3 regions of the Mycobacterium shunyiense genome follow, and region 1 is predicted to be linked to each of the others. Evidence: riboswitches for the same ligand, from Rfam matches in the RefSeq annotation. Region 1 holds a riboswitch; each other region holds the start of a gene.

Region 1 (5,688 bases):
GAATTCCGCACCTGGGCCTGGCCGCCCGGCTGGGTCGCGCCGACGAGGAGATCGTGGACTGGGCACTGGCAGCCACCGGCGCCGGGCACCTGGCGTCGCGGTCGGCCGCGGAACTGTCCGACGGCGAGTGCCAGCGGGTGCTGACCGCGCGTGCGCTGGCCCAACAACCCGGCCTGCTGATCCTCGACGAGCCGACCGCATTCCTGGATGTGTCCGCGCGGGCCGCGCTGTTCGGACTGCTGCGCAAGCTGGCCCGTGACCAGCAGCTGGCGGTGGTGCTGAGCACCCACGACCTGGAACTGGCATTGCGGGTCGCCGACCGGGTGTGGCTGATGGATCGGTCGGGCACCCTCACCGACACCATCGGCGAGGAGCTCATGGTGTCCGGGCGCATCTCGGCGATGTTCGGCAACGACACGCTGCACTTCGACCCGGCCAGCGGCATGTTCACCATCGTCGACGACGGCGACCATCGCACCGCTCGCATCGAAGCCGCTGAACCCTTGCGTTCGGCAGTGACGCGCGTGCTGTCCCGGGAGGGCTGGCGGGACGGAGACAGCGCCGAGATCATCCTCACCGCAACCGATGTCGACACCATTGCCGTGCGCACCGTGGCCGGTGCCGAGATAGTGGCACTGCGTGACCTGCCGCAGCTGCTGCGGAGCGTGCCCGCCGGCTCACACTGCTGCGTGCAGGCCGACCAGGTGGCGTCGGCGCTGGCGCAACTATCCACGGTCAGTTCCTATTTCGCGGTGTCCACCGGGCAGATCCCGGACGGCGACTGGCGCCCGGTCGCCCAGCTGTACACCGACGAGCAGCTGCTGGCCGGCGTGGTCGAGCGGGTCCGGGAGCGCATCGGGGCACCGGATCTGCGCGTCGCGGTGTCGACGTTCTACTTAGGTTTCGCCGCCCGGCTGTGGTCGATCGGTCTGGGCGGGCTCGCCGAACACGGCCTGCTGGTGGACCTGCATCGTGATCAGCTCTGGTTCAGCGAATCCGGCGGCTCGGTGCGCTTGCACCTGCGCCATCCCATCGCCTGGCGGGCAGCCGATTCCGAACCCCTGCTGGCCGACATGATCCTGCGTGACCACCTGGTACCGCTGGTCGACGCGGTCCGACGGCTCGGCCCGATATCGCAGCGGCTGCTGCTCGGCAATGCCGCCTCCGCGCTTCTGGGTGCCGCCCGTGCGTTGAGCCGGCATCACGGCGGCGAACTCGCGGCCGAGCCGGGCTGGATTCTCGCACGCGGCCTGTTCGACGACGAACGGCTGAGCGGCACAATATCTTTCAATGGATCGAGCACCGATTATCGGCGCACCAGTTGCTGCCTGTTCTATCGCACGCCCGACGCCGGGTTGTGCGGTGATTGCACGCTGACCCACAAACCCGAGACCGATTCACGTTTGGAGAAGGGATCCACATGACTGACACCACCGCTGAGATCGTCGCCGATCCGCCGATCGTCGACACCGAAGACCGTGGCCGCGAACAGGTGTGGCCGTTGCCCACCGATCAGGACAGCCTGCTGGATTTGCTGCACCTGTGCTTCGACGAGTACTGGGACGAGATCTGGTTCGGGATCATCATGCAGGGTGCCGCCTGGGAAGTGGCCGCGCCCAACGCACCACGCAAGATCGCGATGCTCGACGGTTATGCCACCATCGATTTCGGTCGCTGGCACTTCCACCTGTGCATCGGAAAGCACCGCGCCAGCGGCCGCGAGCTGGGCCAGATCCGCCGCTGCAGCCGCGCCGAGCTGTACCGCTCGATCGGCAAGGAAGGCAACCCGATGTCGTGGGGGGTGCGGCTCTACAACGGGCGCGACGAGCAGATGATGACGGTGATGCTGCCCAACCCGTTCCTCACCAATGTCCAGCAGATCCGTGACGAGCCAGAGTGGGGCCAGCTGGAACTGTGGGACAAGCTGCGCGAGAAATACCTCGGCCTGGGCCCGGATCAGTTGGACCGCAGCGGGAATCAGATCCGCTGCGGGGGCTGATCGCCGCTCAGCTGTTGTCCCGGTCGGCCGGCCAGGTGTTCGGAAGCAGCGGACTGACAGCGCCACCGCCGAACTCATCCTCGGTCAGCGCGGCGAACCCGGCCGGTGACGCGGTGCCCTCCCGTGGGGCGGAACCGGCGAAGCCGAGCCTTCCGGCGCCGCGGCCCGAGGGCATGGCCACCGGATCGGGCACCAGGTCCTGATCCAGGTACATGTACTTGTGTCCGCGCCCGTGCATCCCGACTTTCTCCCGGCGTCGGCGATGACGCGGTGCCGCAGCATCTTCCTCAGGCTCGGCCACATCAGCTTCGTCGGCGGCCGGCTTGGAGGCCGCCTTCTTGCGGGTTCTGCTCCCCGCCGCGCGACGGGCACCCATGTCCAAGCCGCCGACCATGTACCCGTAGGCGGGCATGGACACCGACGGCGGACCAGCCGGCGTCGGCGGCGGGGCAGGCGGCGGTGCGGGGGCTGGGGTAGCTGTCGGCGTCGGTGTCGGCGCGGGTGCGGGGGCTGGCGCAGGGGCCGGTGCAGAAGGTGACGGCTGAGCCATTGCCAGGCCGGCTGACGGCGCGGGCGGAGGTGGCGGCGCTACCACGGCCTCCGTCGTGGCATGGTGCGCCAGCGCCCCGACCCCCAGGCCGCCGACCACTCCGACCGGGGCCAGCGCGGTCGTGGCGGCCAGCGCCGGCAGCAACGCGGGGAGCAACGCCGTCTGGGTGATCGTGTAGTTGAGCAACTGGATGGTGTTGCCGATCGTGGACCCGATGATCTCCACCATCACCAGTGGGATGACCACACCCAGGGCCTGGGGATTGAAAAGCGCGGTGTACAGGACCGCGATCAGGTCGTCGATGATCACCTTGCTGGTGAACACGATGTAGGACACCGGGTCCAGTGGCACCGAGAAGATATAGGCCAGGGTGGCGGGGTTGAGATAGCTCAACGGGTTGCCGGTCCAACCCAGCCACGACCCCGGCACCCCGATTGGTGGCAGCAGATTCGATCCGTTCTGCAGCCCGGCGAAGAAATCGGCCAGCGGATCCGGGATACCGGTGTAGCCGATCTTGTTGAAGAACTCCTGCAGCTCGACGTAGAGCGGATACTGGCTGCTGTCGGGATAAGGCGCTTGGGGGACAAAGCCTTCGAGCCAATTGGCGAAGTCGGTGAACCACTGCGGGGCCTCCGGCGCGGTTTCCGGGGCCGAGTCCGCACTGTCCAGCGTCTTGAGCATCGCGGGCTCTACCTTGAGCATCGGGGGCGCCGCCTCGAGCTGTGGCACCGAGGTCACCGAGGCGTCCGCCGTCGCCTCGTAGGTGGTCATCACCGCGGCGGCCTGTGCCCACATCCGCGCATAGTTGGCCTCGTTCAGCGCTATCGGAATGGTGTTGACACCAAAGAAATTCGTGCCCACCAGCACCGCGTGTGCGGCGTGGTTGGCGGCCAGCTCAGCCATGGTCGGCATGGCCGCCAGGGCGCTGGCATAGGCCCCGGCGGCGGTCTGCAGCGCGGCGGCCGTCGACGTGGCCTGGGCTCCGGCGCGTCGTAGCCACGCCAGATAGGGGCCGTTGGCGGCCACGTACGCCTCCGCGGATGGGCCCATCCAGATCTCGGACTGGACTGCGCCCAGTACTGCGGTCAGCTCGTCGGCGATGGAGTTGTAGTCCGCCGCCAACGTGGACCACGCTGCGGCGGAGGCCAGCAATGAGCCGGCGCCGGGGCCGGCGGACAACAAGGACGAATGGACCTCAGGCGGCGACGCCGCCCAGACCGGGGCAGGCAAGGGGACCAGCTCTCTTCGGGGTACACCGCCCCGCGTCGAAGGATGCGACGATGTGAGTGTCCTGACTCTCGGATCAACGCTCGCCTCGCCTTCCAGCTCCGTTGAGAGCCGTGGCTGTTGAGGGTCGCTCCCCGATCACAGTGGCGGGACCGTGCCGGATTTACACCGGCTTCCTGCACCATCGTTGCCGTACCGGGGCATTGTCGCATGTCACTGGAAGACGCAATAGCTGACGCGCGCGTCGCCCGATCGCCCAACCGATCTGCCTTTGGAACGTTGTTGCGGGAGTTGACCTTCGGCCATGCCCGCCAACTTGAGTCGGTCATTAGGTGAACACCTGAGGCAACCGTGCCGACCAGCACACCCCGGTGGCGGGGACGTCACGGTGCGCCACGACGACCTGTACGCGGGCGCGCGCCCGACCGGCCGGTGGGCATCGGGCCCGAACCCGCCTGACTCAGCGTCCCGGTAGCCGAAGTCGGTTCGCTTCCTCGACGCTGAATCAGTCCTGCGCGATCAGTCCTGCGCGTCGGCCTTGTCAGCATTCCGGTTGAGCATGGCCGCCACGTCGATGCCCGAGGCCTTGAGCGACTCCAGGATGTTGGCCACCGCGAGCGGGCTGATGCCGAGCAGGCTCCCGACCGCGCCCTGGGTGTCGCCAGACCCGCCGATGATCGACAGCCGGTCGATCTCGGCCAGCGGTGCGGCCGCCGCCTCGGTCGCCTTGACCACCGAGGCGAGCACGTCGGGAAGCATCAGCAGGCGCGCGGCCTCGGCCGTGTAGCCGTTGAGCGCCGCGGCGATCTCCTTCTTACCGTTGGCCTCGGCCAGCAGTTTGGCCTCGATACCGGCGGCCTCGGCCTGTTGCTCGACCCGCAGGGCGTCGGCCAGTTCCTTCTTACCGGCGGCCTCGGCGACGAGCTTGGCCTGCAGGCTGTCGGCCTCGGCTTGCTTCTCCACCCGAAGGGCGTCGGCGGCCGCCTTGCGGGCGTCGGCCTCGGCCTGACCCTTGCGCCGCTCGGTCTCGGCTGCGGCCTCGGCGGCCAGGATCGTGGACTGGCGCTGGCCTTCGGCGATCGCGATGTCGGCCTGTCGCTTTGCCTCGGCAGGTGCGATCACGTCGGCCTGCAGGGCAGCCTGGGCCTGTTCGGCGCGGCGCTGCTCCACCTCGATGCGGGCCTGCACCCGGGCCGCCTCGGCCTGCTCCGTGGCAATGCCGACGTCCTTCTGGGCGCGGGCGTTGGCCAGCGGTCCGGCCTGGTCGGCCTGGGCGTTCTCGGCCTCGGTCTGCGCGCGCAGCCGGGCCAGCTCGACGTCGCGCTTCTGGTTGGCGGTGGCGATCGCGGTGTCGGCCTCGGCCTGCGCGATGGACCCCTCCTGGCGGGCCTTGGCCGACTGGATCTGGGCGTCGCGCTCGGCCTCGGCGGTGCCGACCGTGGCGTCCCGCTTGACCTCGGCGATGCGGCGCTGGCCGAGCGACTTCAGGTAGTCGTTGGCATCGGAGATGCCGGCGATCTTGAGGACGTCGACCTCCATGCCGATCCGGGCCAGGTCACCGCCGGCCTCCTCGACCACGCTGCGGGCCAGGCTGTCGCGGTTGGAGTTGAGGTCCTCGACGGTCATGGTCGCGGTGATGCCGCGCAGGCTGCCGGCCAGGATCTCGTTGATCTGACGCTGCAACTCGTTGAGGTCGGAGGTCAGGAAGCGTTGCACCGCGGTCTGTACGGCCTCGTCGGCCGAGCCGATGCGCACCAGCCCGACGGCTTCGACGTTGACCGGCACACCGTTGTTGGACAGCGCGTTCTGCAGGTTGATGCTGACGTTGAACGGTTCCAGGCTCATGATGTCCACCCGCTCGATGCCGGGCATCCGGAACCGGGCACCGCCGCGGACCACCTTGGGGGTGCCG
Region 2 (5,688 bases), on a different contig from region 1:
TCACAGAAGAGAGTACGACCATGCCGAAGTTCGGCGGACCAACCGAGGCGTTCGGAAAACAGAACCGCGCAAAGAAAATCATCACCACTGTTCTCGTCGCTACCGGCCTCGGCGGCGCCACCCTGCTGTCTGCTCCGACGCACCGGAACACCGTGGTGGCGGTGGAGCAACCGCCGGCGGTGGACCCAGTCACCAAGAACGCCGCAGCCGTGGTCCCCACGCCGCCACCGGTGGTGGTCGGCAAGGACTCCAGCGCGCAGGACATCGTCAAGGCCATCGTGAGCCAGGGCCACGCCGCCAGACTCAGCGAAGACCAGATCAAGACCGTCATCGCCACCGCGAAGATCGAGTCCACGTTCCGCCCGACCGCCTCTGGCGGTGTGCAGGCCTATGGCAGCTCAGGTGGCGCGGCTGATGAGGTCATCGGCCTGTTCCAGGAGAAGGCCAGTTTCGGCACCGTCGCCGAGCGTCAGGACCCCAACAAGGCGATCGCCCGGTTCATCGCTCGGTTCACTGAGGCGTCCAAGAAATACGCCATCAACGGCGACAGTGTGCTGGCAGCCACGCTGGCGCAGAACCCACAGCTGCTCAAGTTCCGCGGCGGCGGCGTCGGCACGCACTACTACAACACCATCAAGGCGGCGATGAGCGCGGCCGCGGACTTGTACAACCAGGCCGCCGGCCCGGTGCTGCAACCGGTTACCTGACGGTTCCCCTCAGACCGACTTGGTGAGGCCGTAGTAGGCGACCACATCGTCGGTGTCGGTGGTGGAACTGGTCAGGGTCGCGTAGGACCGCAGGAAGGACTGGCCGACGCAGCCGTCCACCTTGATGTGAACGTCCTTCAACGTGACGCGCACCGGCGCGGCCTTGAACGACTTCTTGTTCACCGAGACGTTGGTGACGGTGCCGGGCTTGGGGTGGACCTCCAGGGTGCCCGAGATCGGCATGCTCACCCCGGTCGGGATGATGCCGGCCAGCGTCGAGCCCGACGTGCTCAGACCGATGGACCCGATCAGACGGACCTGGCCCAGCTCGATTCCGCAGCCGATCTGGTAGCCCGTGTCCAGCGTGCCGCCGGTCAGCGAGGTGGATCCGCCGCCGGTGACGGTGCCGGTGAAGGTGGCTCCCACCATGTACTCACGTGACGATGCCGCGGTGGTCAGCGGCGCGACCGGCAGCTGGCTCTCGTCTTTGGCCGACACTGTGAGTTTCCAGCCGTCGGGGGTGGTGACCACGCCCGGCTCGGCGGAGGCGACCAGCCCGTTGTCCGGCGGTGGTCCGGCATCGACGGGTGCGGCGGGATCCGGCGGTGGTGGCGGCGGGTCGGCTGACGCGAGGGGCGCCAACGCAACCGGGGCCAACATACAGACAGCGGCCAATGTGGCGAAACGATTCAACATGCGGGAACTTGTGCCTCTCATGGGGTTCGAATCCGAGGTATCGGCGTCGTGATCGGGGCGAAAGATGGTCGGTGCCGTCGCGGGGCCGCGGTCAGACGGCCTTGGTGACGCCGAGGTAGGTGACGACGTCGTCGGTGTTGTCGGTGGAGCTGGTCAGCGTCGCGTAAGTGCGGATGAACGACTGACCGGCGCACTGATCGAACTTGATGCGCACGCCCGTGATCGTCACGCGAGTGCCCGTGCCCTTGAACGACTTCTTGTCGATCGGAACGATGGTCACGGTGCCGGGCTTGAGGTAGACCTTGCCCTGCAGGCTGACACCGGTACCGAGGCTGGCATCGCCGGCCGAACCGGTGAACGGGATCTTGATGCCTGGGGTGAAGCTGATGCCCGGGTTGATTTCCGTTTCGTCAGTGATGATGCCGCAACCGATCTGGGCGCCGGCTTCGAGCGTGCCGCCGGTCAGTTTGGTCTTGCCCCCGCCCGATACCTTTCCGTTGAAGGTGCCGCCGACGAGGTACTCACGTGACGACACCGCGGTGGTCAGTGGTGCGACCGGCAGCAGGGTTTCGTTGGATCCGGCGACCGTCACGTGCCAGCCGTCGGGGGTGTCGAGGACTCCGGGGGGCGAGGACGGCACTGCGCCCGTGTCCGGTGGGGGCGGGGCGGGCGCCGCCGCTGCGGCGGGCACCGCGGGGTCCGGCGGCGGCGGGGGATCTGCATATGCAAGGGGCGCAATCGCTACAGGGGCCAACATGCAGACTGCAGCCAGGGGGGCAAAACGACTCAACATGCGTGAACTTGCGCCTCTCGTGGTTTTGGGCCCTGCGTTATGCGACGCGCCGTGGTCGTCAAAAATCAAAGGGCCCAAGGAATCTGTCGCGACGAATCATGAACCGGTCGCGTTTCGGTTTGGTGAACAACGTCCCAACAGTTGCCACCTCATTTCCGTCGAGCTGGAATCGCCGAACCTGTGAGATTGCTGGGAAATAGCGTGTGCTGCAGCGCATTACATATATGAGGCATCGGCGGGTGCGGCCGGCGCACAATGGACGACCGTTAGGGGGAACGGGTTGGCCTGCAGTTCACCTTTTGGACATGTGGACCCTCGACGGTGAGGTGCATCCGGGGGGACGGCAGATGCGTCGATGAGGCGCGGACGTCAACTGTGGCGCCTTGGCGTCGAACTGCTATCCGACTGACGGAGGAATCGTTGAGGTCGTCTCAGGTGTACGAGCGAGGCGTGGCATCGTTGCTCATTGCCTTCAGCATTGGGTTTGGTTCCGCGCCCGCCGCGTTCGCGGAACCCGGCGATGAGGCGGGCGCACCGGGGCCGGGGGCGCCCGCGGTGCCCGAGTTGCCGCCGGTGACGGCGGGTGCGCCGGTTGCAGGTCCGGTGCCGGTGCCGGTCGCGAGTACGGATGACCCTGGCGTGCCTGCGGTTACGGCTTGCTCGACGTTCGCCAACGCGCTCGATTCGGCATCAACCTTCTACGGCGATTTCGCCGATTCGATCGAAGGTGTGGAGCGGCCCGACTACGGGGATCCGACCATCAGTACGACGAACACCAGTGGCCGGACGGCGCTGCGTGAAGCCGCCGCGTCGGCGATGAATGCCGCAGGCACACCGGGACTCTCGCCCGACATTGCCAACCCGATGCGCTCATGGTCTTTCGGTGCCACCAAGCTGCTGCTGAAGATGGGGCTGCGGACCGGCGGTCAATCGCTCAACGACACGGCGACCCAGCTCAACAACGATGCCAACAACGCGCAGATGGCCTGTGCCGCCGCGGGCACACACGCCTGACGAAGCGCCAATCACGTTGGAATGATCGGGTAATCGCGGCTCGGGCCGGCACCTGCGATCTTTGAACATTCACCCACCTGCGCGGTGCACCGTGCCTCCAGTAAAGGATTACCGTGATCCGGCTTGTGATCTCGTTGGTTGCGCTCGTGCTGATGGCCACCAGTTGTTCCGGCAACAGCGACACAGTCCCGGGGCCGCCGAAGGACGTGCCCAAGTCGGCACTCGAGGGTCTGCTGCTCAGCACCGAAGAGGTCAACACGCTGATGGGGGCCGACGGGATGACAGCGCACCCACCGGTCACGGAGATGAGCGACCATCGCAACCTGCTGCCCAACCTGAACTGCCTGGGCGCCTGGCAGGTAAACGAGTCCGCCATCTACGGGGATCACTGGGCCGCGATGCGCCAGGTGCTGCTGCGGGCACCGGACAATGACAACTGGGAGAACCTTCTGGTGCAGTCGGTGGTGATCTTTCCGTCTGCGCAGGACGCCGACGACTTCCTTGCTCAGTCGGCGGAACGCTGGTCCAAGTGCACCGACCACAAGGTGAACATCACGCTCAACGGTGAACCGCTGCCCAAGTGGAAGAGCGGCACGCTCACCAGAACCGAAGACGAACTCACCCTGCCGTTCACCCGCGTCGACGGTGACCAGACCCGCGACTGCCAGCGCGCGCTGGCCGCCGCCGCGAACCTCGTCATGGACATCCAAGCGTGCAAGCCGGCGGGATCCTCAGTGACCCAGGCAGCCGACGTGGTGGACAAGATCAAGGCCGCGATGCCTCGATGAGGAGTGCTGACCACGGGGTAGTCTGAGCCACGCAGCTGGTTTGTCGGCGCCGGGACGTTTACGGTGCCGACATCGAGCGTCGCAGGCTGATCGAGATGCGACGTGAGAGGGAACCCGGTGAGAATCCGGGACTGTCCCGCAGCGGTATGCAGGAACGACCGCCGTCATCAGCACTGGCCCGCAGAAATCTGCGGCTGGGAAGCGACGGCCAGTAGGAGCACGGTCCACGTGCGTGCCTGTGAGTCCGAAGACCTGCCAGCCGTACCGGGCGCGCCGCGTCCGGTGGTTCATCGCCTCGCGGAATGGGCAGTGGCCGAAAGCGGTTCACTCGTGGCGGGTGGCTGCGTTCGGCTCGGTGTCTCCTAGCGGTGGCCATCCTCTTCGTACGTTGAAGGACCTCGTCATGAGCACAACCGCAACACCGTTTTCCGCCACCATTCTGGGGTCACCCCGAATCGGGCCCAATCGTGAACTCAAGCGTGCCGTCGAGAAGTACTGGGCCGGGCGGATCGATCGCGCCGAACTGGAGTCCGTCGCCGCTACTTTGCGCCGCGACACCTGGAAGGCGCTGGTCGCGGCCGGGCTGGATTCGGTCCCGGTCAACGATTTCTCCTATTACGACCAGGTGCTCGACACAGCGGTCCTGGTCGGTGCCCTGCCGTCCCGGGTCGACGGCATCGCCGATGACCTCGACCGCTACTTCGCCGCGGCTCGCGGGAACGACGACATCGCGCCGCTGGAGATGACCAAGTGGTTCGACACCAACTACCACTACATCGTGCCCGAGATCGGGCCGGGCACCACCTTCGCGCTCAACCCGGCGAAGATACTCGGTGAGCTGGAAGAGGCGGCAGCCCAAGGTGTTCCGGCTCGCCCGGTGGTGGTCGGCCCGATCACGTTCCTGGCCCTGTCCAAGGCGGTCGAGGGCGCCGACGCTCCCACGGCCAGGCTGGACGAGCTCGTCGGTGTGTACGCCGAACTGCTCGCGGTGCTCGCGGACAAGGGCGTCACGTGGGTACAGATCGACGAACCCGTCCTGGTGACCGACATCCTCGACAATGCTGCCGAGCTGGCTGAGCGCACATACACCCGGCTGGCTGAGCTGGCGAAGCGGCCGGCGATCTTCGTCGCGACCTACTTCGGTGCACTCACCGACGCATTGCCCGCTCTGGCGCGGACGCCGGTCGAAGCGATTGGCATCGATTTGGTGGCCGGATCTGCCTCGGCGCTGTCAGCGGTTCCCGAGCTTGCGGGCAAGCTGCTGGTGGCGGGCGTGGTCGACGGGCGCAACATCTGGCGTACCAATCTTGAAAGCGCGCTGCACACCCTGACGGCACTCCCCGGAAATGCCAATGCAGTTGCAGTTTCGACGTCATGCTCGACTCTGCATGTGCCGTACACGCTCGACCCGGAAGACGGTCTCGATGGCGCGCTGCGCAGCTGGTTGGCGTTCGGCGCCGAGAAGGTCTTCGAGGTGGCGACTCTGGCGGTAGCGCTGCGCGACGGCGAAGAGAAGGTGGCCGCCGAGATCGAGTCGTCCAACGCGGCGGCCGCGTCGAGAGCCGGCGATCCCCGGCTTCACAACGACAGCGTGCGGGCTCGGCTGGAGTCCGTCCTGGCGGGCGGCATCAGCCGCGGTGCCGCCACCGAACGTCGCAGGGCGCAGGATGAGCGGCTCAGCCTGCCGTCG
Region 3 (5,688 bases), on a different contig from region 1:
ACGAGGTCCGCGCAGCCGTCGTCATAGCAGCGTTGCACCGGAACCCAGCCGGCCGGGTCGCCACCGACGGTGATCGCGAAGAACCCTCCGAGCGAGGCGATTTCGCCGAGTTGGGTACCGATGTTCACGATGTCGCCACCACCTTGGGCACAACGCCGACCTGAGGCCTGCCTGCGTCGACAGTGATGCGGGCGGCGACCCCGTACACGTCGGCAAGCAAATCCACGGTGAGGACCTCCACCGGGGTCCCGATCGTCACCACTTCTCCGCCGTCGAGCACACAGATCCGATCGCAATACGCGGCAGCAAGATTCAGGTCGTGCAGTGCGGCGATCACCGTCGCTCCCGTGTCCCGCAGCAGGCGCAGGGCCTCGTGCTGATGACGCAGATCGAGGTGGTTCGTGGGTTCGTCGAGCACGATGACGTCGGTGCGCTGGGCCAGCGCGCGAGCGATGAGCACCCGTTGCTTCTGCCCGCCGGAAAGCCGACCGTAATCGGCGCTGCTCAGGTCCGCGATGTCCAGTGCCGCCATCGCCCCGCCGATGATCTCGCGGTCCTCACGGCTGTCGGCCGCGAAGGACCGCTTGTACGGTGTGCGGCCCATCGCGACCATGTCGTACACGGTGAGTTCGAAATCGCCGGTGGCTTCCTGTAATACCGCCGCCACCCGGCGCGCGGCCTGCTTGCCCGGAAGCTTCCACACGTCGGTGCCGTCGACCAGCACCCGTCCGGCACTCGGCCGCAGAGCCCGGTACAGCGTGCGCAGCAACGTCGTCTTGCCCGCCCCGTTCGGTCCGACCACGGCCAGCACCTCACCTGCGGCCACCGCCAGCGAGACATCGGTGACCACCGGCTTGCCGCGCATCGACACCGACACCGCGTCGAACACCACCTCTACCGTCACACCCCGGCCTTTCGTCGCATCAGCCACAGGAAGAACGGCCCGCCGACCAGTGCGGTCAGGATCCCGACGGGCAGTTCCTCCGGGGTGGCCACGGTCCTGGCCACGATGTCGCACGACACCAGGAATGCCGCCCCCAGCAATGCCGCAGCCGGCAGCGCCTTGCGGTGGTCGGCCCCGACCAGCAGCCGCACCACATGCGGCATGATCAGCCCGACGAATCCGATCGTGCCGCTGACCGCGACCATGGCGCCGACCATCAGCGCCACGACGACGAACATCCCGGCCCGGAACCGGTGGACATCGAGCCCCAGCGAGGCAGCCGCCTCCTCACCGGTGTAGAGCAGGTTCAGCGATCGGGTGAAGGCCAAGAGCACCAATACGCCGAGGAACACCGCCAGCGCGGGCACCCAGACCATGCGCCAGGTGGTCCCGCCCAGGCCGCCGAGCATCCACCGCACCGCCGACTGTGTCTTGTGCGGATCGTCAGAAGTCACGATCATCAGGCTGGCCAGCGCGGACAGCACTTCGGCCACCGCCACGCCGGCCAAAACCAACCGCACGGTCGTCATCCGCCCACCCGAACGAGCCAGGGCGTACACCGCAACGAGTGCGAGGAAGGCCCCGAGGAAGGCCGCCAGTGGCAAGGTCAGCGCCTGCAGCGCGCCCGCACCGAACACGAGCATTGCGACGGCGCCGACCGATGCTCCCGAGGAGACACCCAGCAGCATCGGATCGGCAAGCGGGTTGCGCACCACGGCCTGCAACGCCATCCCGCACGCCGCCAGGCCGGCACCGACCACCGCCCCCAGCACGACGCGCGGCAGCCGGGCGTCGAGCACGATGGATTCCCGGACCGCAGGCCAACTCTGCTCGACGAGGCCCGGATGCACGGAGTGCAACACGATGGCCCACACCTGCCCCGGCGGGATCGAGACCGAACCGACGGCGACCCCGGCGGTCATCGTCGTCAGCAGCAGCCCCGCCAACCCGGCGAGGACCAGCCGGTAGGGAATCACGCAAACCGGTCCGGGTGCAGCTGTCGCGCCAGCGACTCCACCGCCCGGCCCACCCGCACGCCGACGACCACCGATGACAGCGGAAGCACGGCGAACCTCTGCTGCTCGACAGCCGGAACATGCTGCAGCAGAGGATGCTCGGTGAGGAATCGCTTCTTGTCCTCGACCGGCCGATCACCGTAGTCGTAGATCACGATGACCTCGGGTGCGCGTTCGGCGAACTGCTCGAACGACACGTCAGCCCAAACCTTGGGCACATCGGCGAACACGTTGGCTCCGCCGGCCTCTTCGATCATCAGGTTGCCGATGCCTTTGCCGCCCGAGGTGAACACCGTCGCCTCGCCACTGTCATAGACAGCGACGCGTATCGGCTGGGTCCCGCGTAGTTTCGCCTCGGACTGCGCCAACTCGCCGTGGAGCTTCTCGAGCTGCTGCTCGGCGCGGTCGGGGACACCGAAAATGTCTCCGATAGTCCGGATTTCGTCGTCCACGGCCGACATCGTCACGGGCTCGTCCCGGCAATCCTCGATGTTGAGGTAGGTGTGGACCCCGGCATCGGTCAGCCGCTGCCGACCGCGGCCCTCCTTCTCGTCGAACGCGCTGTCCCAGCCGCCGTAGACGAAATCGGGTTCGGTGGCCAGCAACGACTCGTAGGACGGGTACTCCTTGGCCAGTACCGGAATACTGTCGTAGGCGGCCTGGTACTCGGGCAGGATCCGATCGTCGAGATAGGACGTGCCGGCCATGGAATTCTCCAGGCCCAGCGCCAACAGCACCTCGATCGCGTGCTGGTTGAGCGCGACTGCGCGAGTAGGCGGACGCTCATAGGTCGAGCTGACGCCGCAATTGTCCACGGTCACCGGGAATCCCGGTGGGGCGCCGCCTGCGGTGTCGGGCGCCGCGGTCGAGGCGCACCCCGATACCAGTAGCACCGATGCCAGTCCGGCGGTCAGCCAACGAGCAGCCATGGGCGTACCCATCCTCTCCGGGGAGATCCGCCCCAGTGCGTGCGAGGTGGCGACTGCGGTGTGTATCTGGCTCTCGACGACCAGCAAGAACTGGTCGATCGATCACAGTGGCGGGACCGCGCCGGATTCACACCGGCTTCCACGATCCGCAGTCGCCCTATCGCCGTCGATGGTAGGTCAGGCCGGCCCGACGACTGGCAGCAGCGCCATCTCCCTGGCGTTCTTGATCGCCGTGGCGACCTGGCGCTGTTGCTGCGGGGTGAGCCCGGTGATGCGCCGGGACCGGATCTTGCCCCGCTCGCTGATGAACGTGCGCAGCAGGTGGACGTCCTTGTAGTCGACCTCGGTCACCCCGAGGGCCTTCAGCTGATTGCGCCTCGGCTTCTTGAGATCGGTGGCCGGGGGTCGCTTCTTGTTGTGCTTCCGGGAATTCGCCGCCATCACCAACTCGACTTCCGTACGCCGGGCAGTTCACCGCGGTGCGCCAGTTCGCGCACCCGGACCCGCGACAGGCCGAACTTGCGCAGATGCCCACGTGGTCGCCCGTCGACCGCGTCCCGGTTGCGCAATCGGACCGGGCTGGAATCGCGCGGCAACCGTTGCAGCGCCGACACCGCCGCGGCCTTCTGCTCACGCGTGCTCTCCGGATTGCGGATGGCCTCTTTGAGCTCGGCCCGCCGTTCGGCGTAGCGCTCCACGAGCTTCCGGCGCTGCTCGTTCTTGACGATCTTGGATCGCTTGGCCATCAGCGCTCCTCACGGAATTCGACGTGGCGGCGGATGACCGGGTCGTACTTGCGCAGCACGATCCGGTCCGGGTCGTTGCGGCGGTTCTTGCGGGTGACGTAGGTGTACCCGGTCCCCGCGGTCGACTTCAGCTTCACGATCGGCCGAATATCGGTGCTGGCCATCAGATCTTCTCCCCTGCGCTACGCAACCGGGCCACCACGGCCTCGATGCCGTCGCGGTCGATCACCTTGATTCCCTTGGCGCTGACGCGAAGTCGGATCCTGCGCCCTTCGGTCGGCAGGTAGTACGTCTTGGTCTGGATATTGGGGTTCCAGCGGCGGCGACTGCGCTTGTGCGAGTGCGACACCGTGTTGCCGAACCCGGGCGAGCGCCCGGTGACTTGGCAGTGGGCAGACATCGGTCTCCTTCGGATGGGGTAGCCTCACGATAATGATAATCGTTTTCAACAACAACTGTGTCGGGAGGTACGGTGCGAACCCCTGTGGTGCTGATCGCCGGTCAAGGTGACAGCGACGGCGTAGCAGAAGAACTGGGCCGCAGGCCGGGAACCGTGCTCGTGCGCCACACCTTTGACGGCCATGTGGTGCTGCGGACCGTGTCCGACGGCAGCGGCACATCCGAACTCGCCCTCGAGCTCGCCCACGGTTGCGTGTCCTGCACAGTCCGCGACGACCTGCTGATCCTGTTACGGCGCCTGCACCGGCGTGGCGACGTGGAGCGCATCGTCGTGCAGTTGATGCCCTGGCTGGAGGCCGAGCCCGTGTGCTGGGCCATCAACACCATCCGGGTCCACGTCGGGCCCGGCTACATCGACGGACCCGCCTCTCGCGACGTCACCATCGGCGCGGTGATCGCGTGCCTGGACGCCACGGTGTGGCTGCAGCAGTCCATCGGCGACGAGGAACTGCCCGACGGACGCACCGTCGCCCAGGTGGTCGTCGGCCAGGCCGAGTTCGCCGACATGCTGGTGCTCGACGAGCCCGAGGCCACCACCCTGTCGGTGCTCCGCCGGCTCGCGCCCCGCGCCCGCATCACCGTGGGCCCCGACCAGGTGGAGCTCGGCCTGGCTCATCTGGAGCCGAACAGCCCCCGCGGGCGCACCCCGACACCGCACGATCCGCTTCTGGCCGGTGAACCACCGCTGGAACCCGACGACGAGGTCATCATCGTCGAATTCGCCGCCCGCCGACCGTTTCACCCGATGCGCCTGCACGACGCTGTCGACCTCCTGCTCGAGGGCGTGGTGCGCACCCGCGGCCGGGCTTGGCTCGCCAATCGGCCGGCCGACGTCATGTGGATCGAATCCGCAGGCGGTGGAATGCACTTCAGCAACGCCGGAAAATGGCTCGCGGCAATGGATTCCACCGAGCTGGCCTACACCGACCCGGAACGCCTGGCGATGGCCGCCATCGACTGGCACCACCAGTTCGGTGACCGCCACATTTCGCTGACCGTCCTGGCCTGCGGCGCGCGGCCCGGCGACGTCATCGAGGCGCTGCACGGTGCGCTGCTCACCGACGACGAGTTGGCGCGACCCGAGGAATGGGCCGATTACCCCGACCCGTTCGGGGACTGGCACGAAGAACCCTGTCAGCCCGGAATCGACGAACCCGCAGCATCCGTCCACACAGAAGGGGAATCCCAATGAAGGCCGACATCCACCCCGACTACCACCCCGTGGTGTTCCAGGACGCCGCCACCGGCAGCCAGTTCCTGACCCGGTCGACGGCCACCAGTGAACGCACGATCGAGTGGCCCACCCCGGGCGGCGTCCGGACCTACCCGCTGATCGTCGTCGACGTCACCAGCGATTCGCACCCGTTCTGGACCGGCTCGGCCCGGCACATCGACTCGGCCGGGCAGGTGGAGAAGTTCCGGCGGCGTTACGGACACGTCTAGCCCATAGGGTGGGGCCATGCGGCTGAAGCCCGGCAGGCCCCACCTGGCCCCCTATGCACGGTATTTCGACGCACCGTCGGCCACCCCGCAATCCCCGGTCACCGTCACCTGGGCGGGGGTCAGCACGCTCCTCGTGGACGACGGCACGTCGG

Evidence for each region. Region 1 has a riboswitch for cobalamin ahead of AC4ELS_RS21985 (PPE family protein). Riboswitches for the same ligand answer to the same signal wherever they lie in the genome.
Region 2: linked by a shared signal. The riboswitch ahead of metE (5-methyltetrahydropteroyltriglutamate--homocysteine S-methyltransferase) and the one ahead of AC4ELS_RS21985 (PPE family protein) in region 1 are both predicted to bind cobalamin.
Region 3: linked by a shared signal. The riboswitch ahead of AC4ELS_RS06795 (ABC transporter substrate-binding protein) and the one ahead of AC4ELS_RS21985 (PPE family protein) in region 1 are both predicted to bind cobalamin.

The regions. Positions count from the first base shown of each region.
Region 1 is NZ_JBZDPT010000040.1:136,679-142,366, forward strand. It holds gene AC4ELS_RS21975 (ATP-binding cassette domain-containing protein) at 1-1,424, shown strand, start outside; gene AC4ELS_RS21980 (DUF7676 family protein) at 1,421-1,999, shown strand; gene AC4ELS_RS21985 (PPE family protein) at 2,007-3,779, opposite strand; cobalamin riboswitch at 3,814-3,997, opposite strand; gene AC4ELS_RS21990 (flotillin family protein) at 4,296-5,688, opposite strand, start outside.
Region 2 is NZ_JBZDPT010000047.1:605,097-610,784, reverse strand. It holds gene AC4ELS_RS30035 (hypothetical protein) at 21-707, shown strand; gene AC4ELS_RS30030 (MspA family porin) at 717-1,403, opposite strand; gene AC4ELS_RS30025 (MspA family porin) at 1,495-2,196, opposite strand; gene AC4ELS_RS30020 (Rv2240c family protein) at 2,647-3,210, shown strand; gene AC4ELS_RS30015 (sensor domain-containing protein) at 3,324-3,998, shown strand; cobalamin riboswitch at 4,056-4,272, shown strand; gene metE (5-methyltetrahydropteroyltriglutamate--homocysteine S-methyltransferase) at 4,402-5,688, shown strand, end outside.
Region 3 is NZ_JBZDPT010000007.1:67,971-73,658, forward strand. It holds gene AC4ELS_RS06780 ((2Fe-2S)-binding protein) at 1-128, opposite strand, end outside; gene AC4ELS_RS06785 (ABC transporter ATP-binding protein) at 125-904, opposite strand; gene AC4ELS_RS06790 (FecCD family ABC transporter permease) at 901-1,920, opposite strand; gene AC4ELS_RS06795 (ABC transporter substrate-binding protein) at 1,917-2,888, opposite strand; cobalamin riboswitch at 2,929-3,054, opposite strand; gene rpsR (30S ribosomal protein S18) at 3,066-3,329, opposite strand; gene rpsN (30S ribosomal protein S14) at 3,329-3,634, opposite strand; gene rpmG (50S ribosomal protein L33) at 3,634-3,798, opposite strand; gene rpmB (50S ribosomal protein L28) at 3,798-4,034, opposite strand; gene mrf (ribosome hibernation factor-recruiting GTPase MRF) at 4,107-5,285, shown strand; gene AC4ELS_RS06825 (type B 50S ribosomal protein L31) at 5,282-5,536, shown strand; gene AC4ELS_RS06830 (MBL fold metallo-hydrolase) at 5,553-5,688, shown strand, end outside.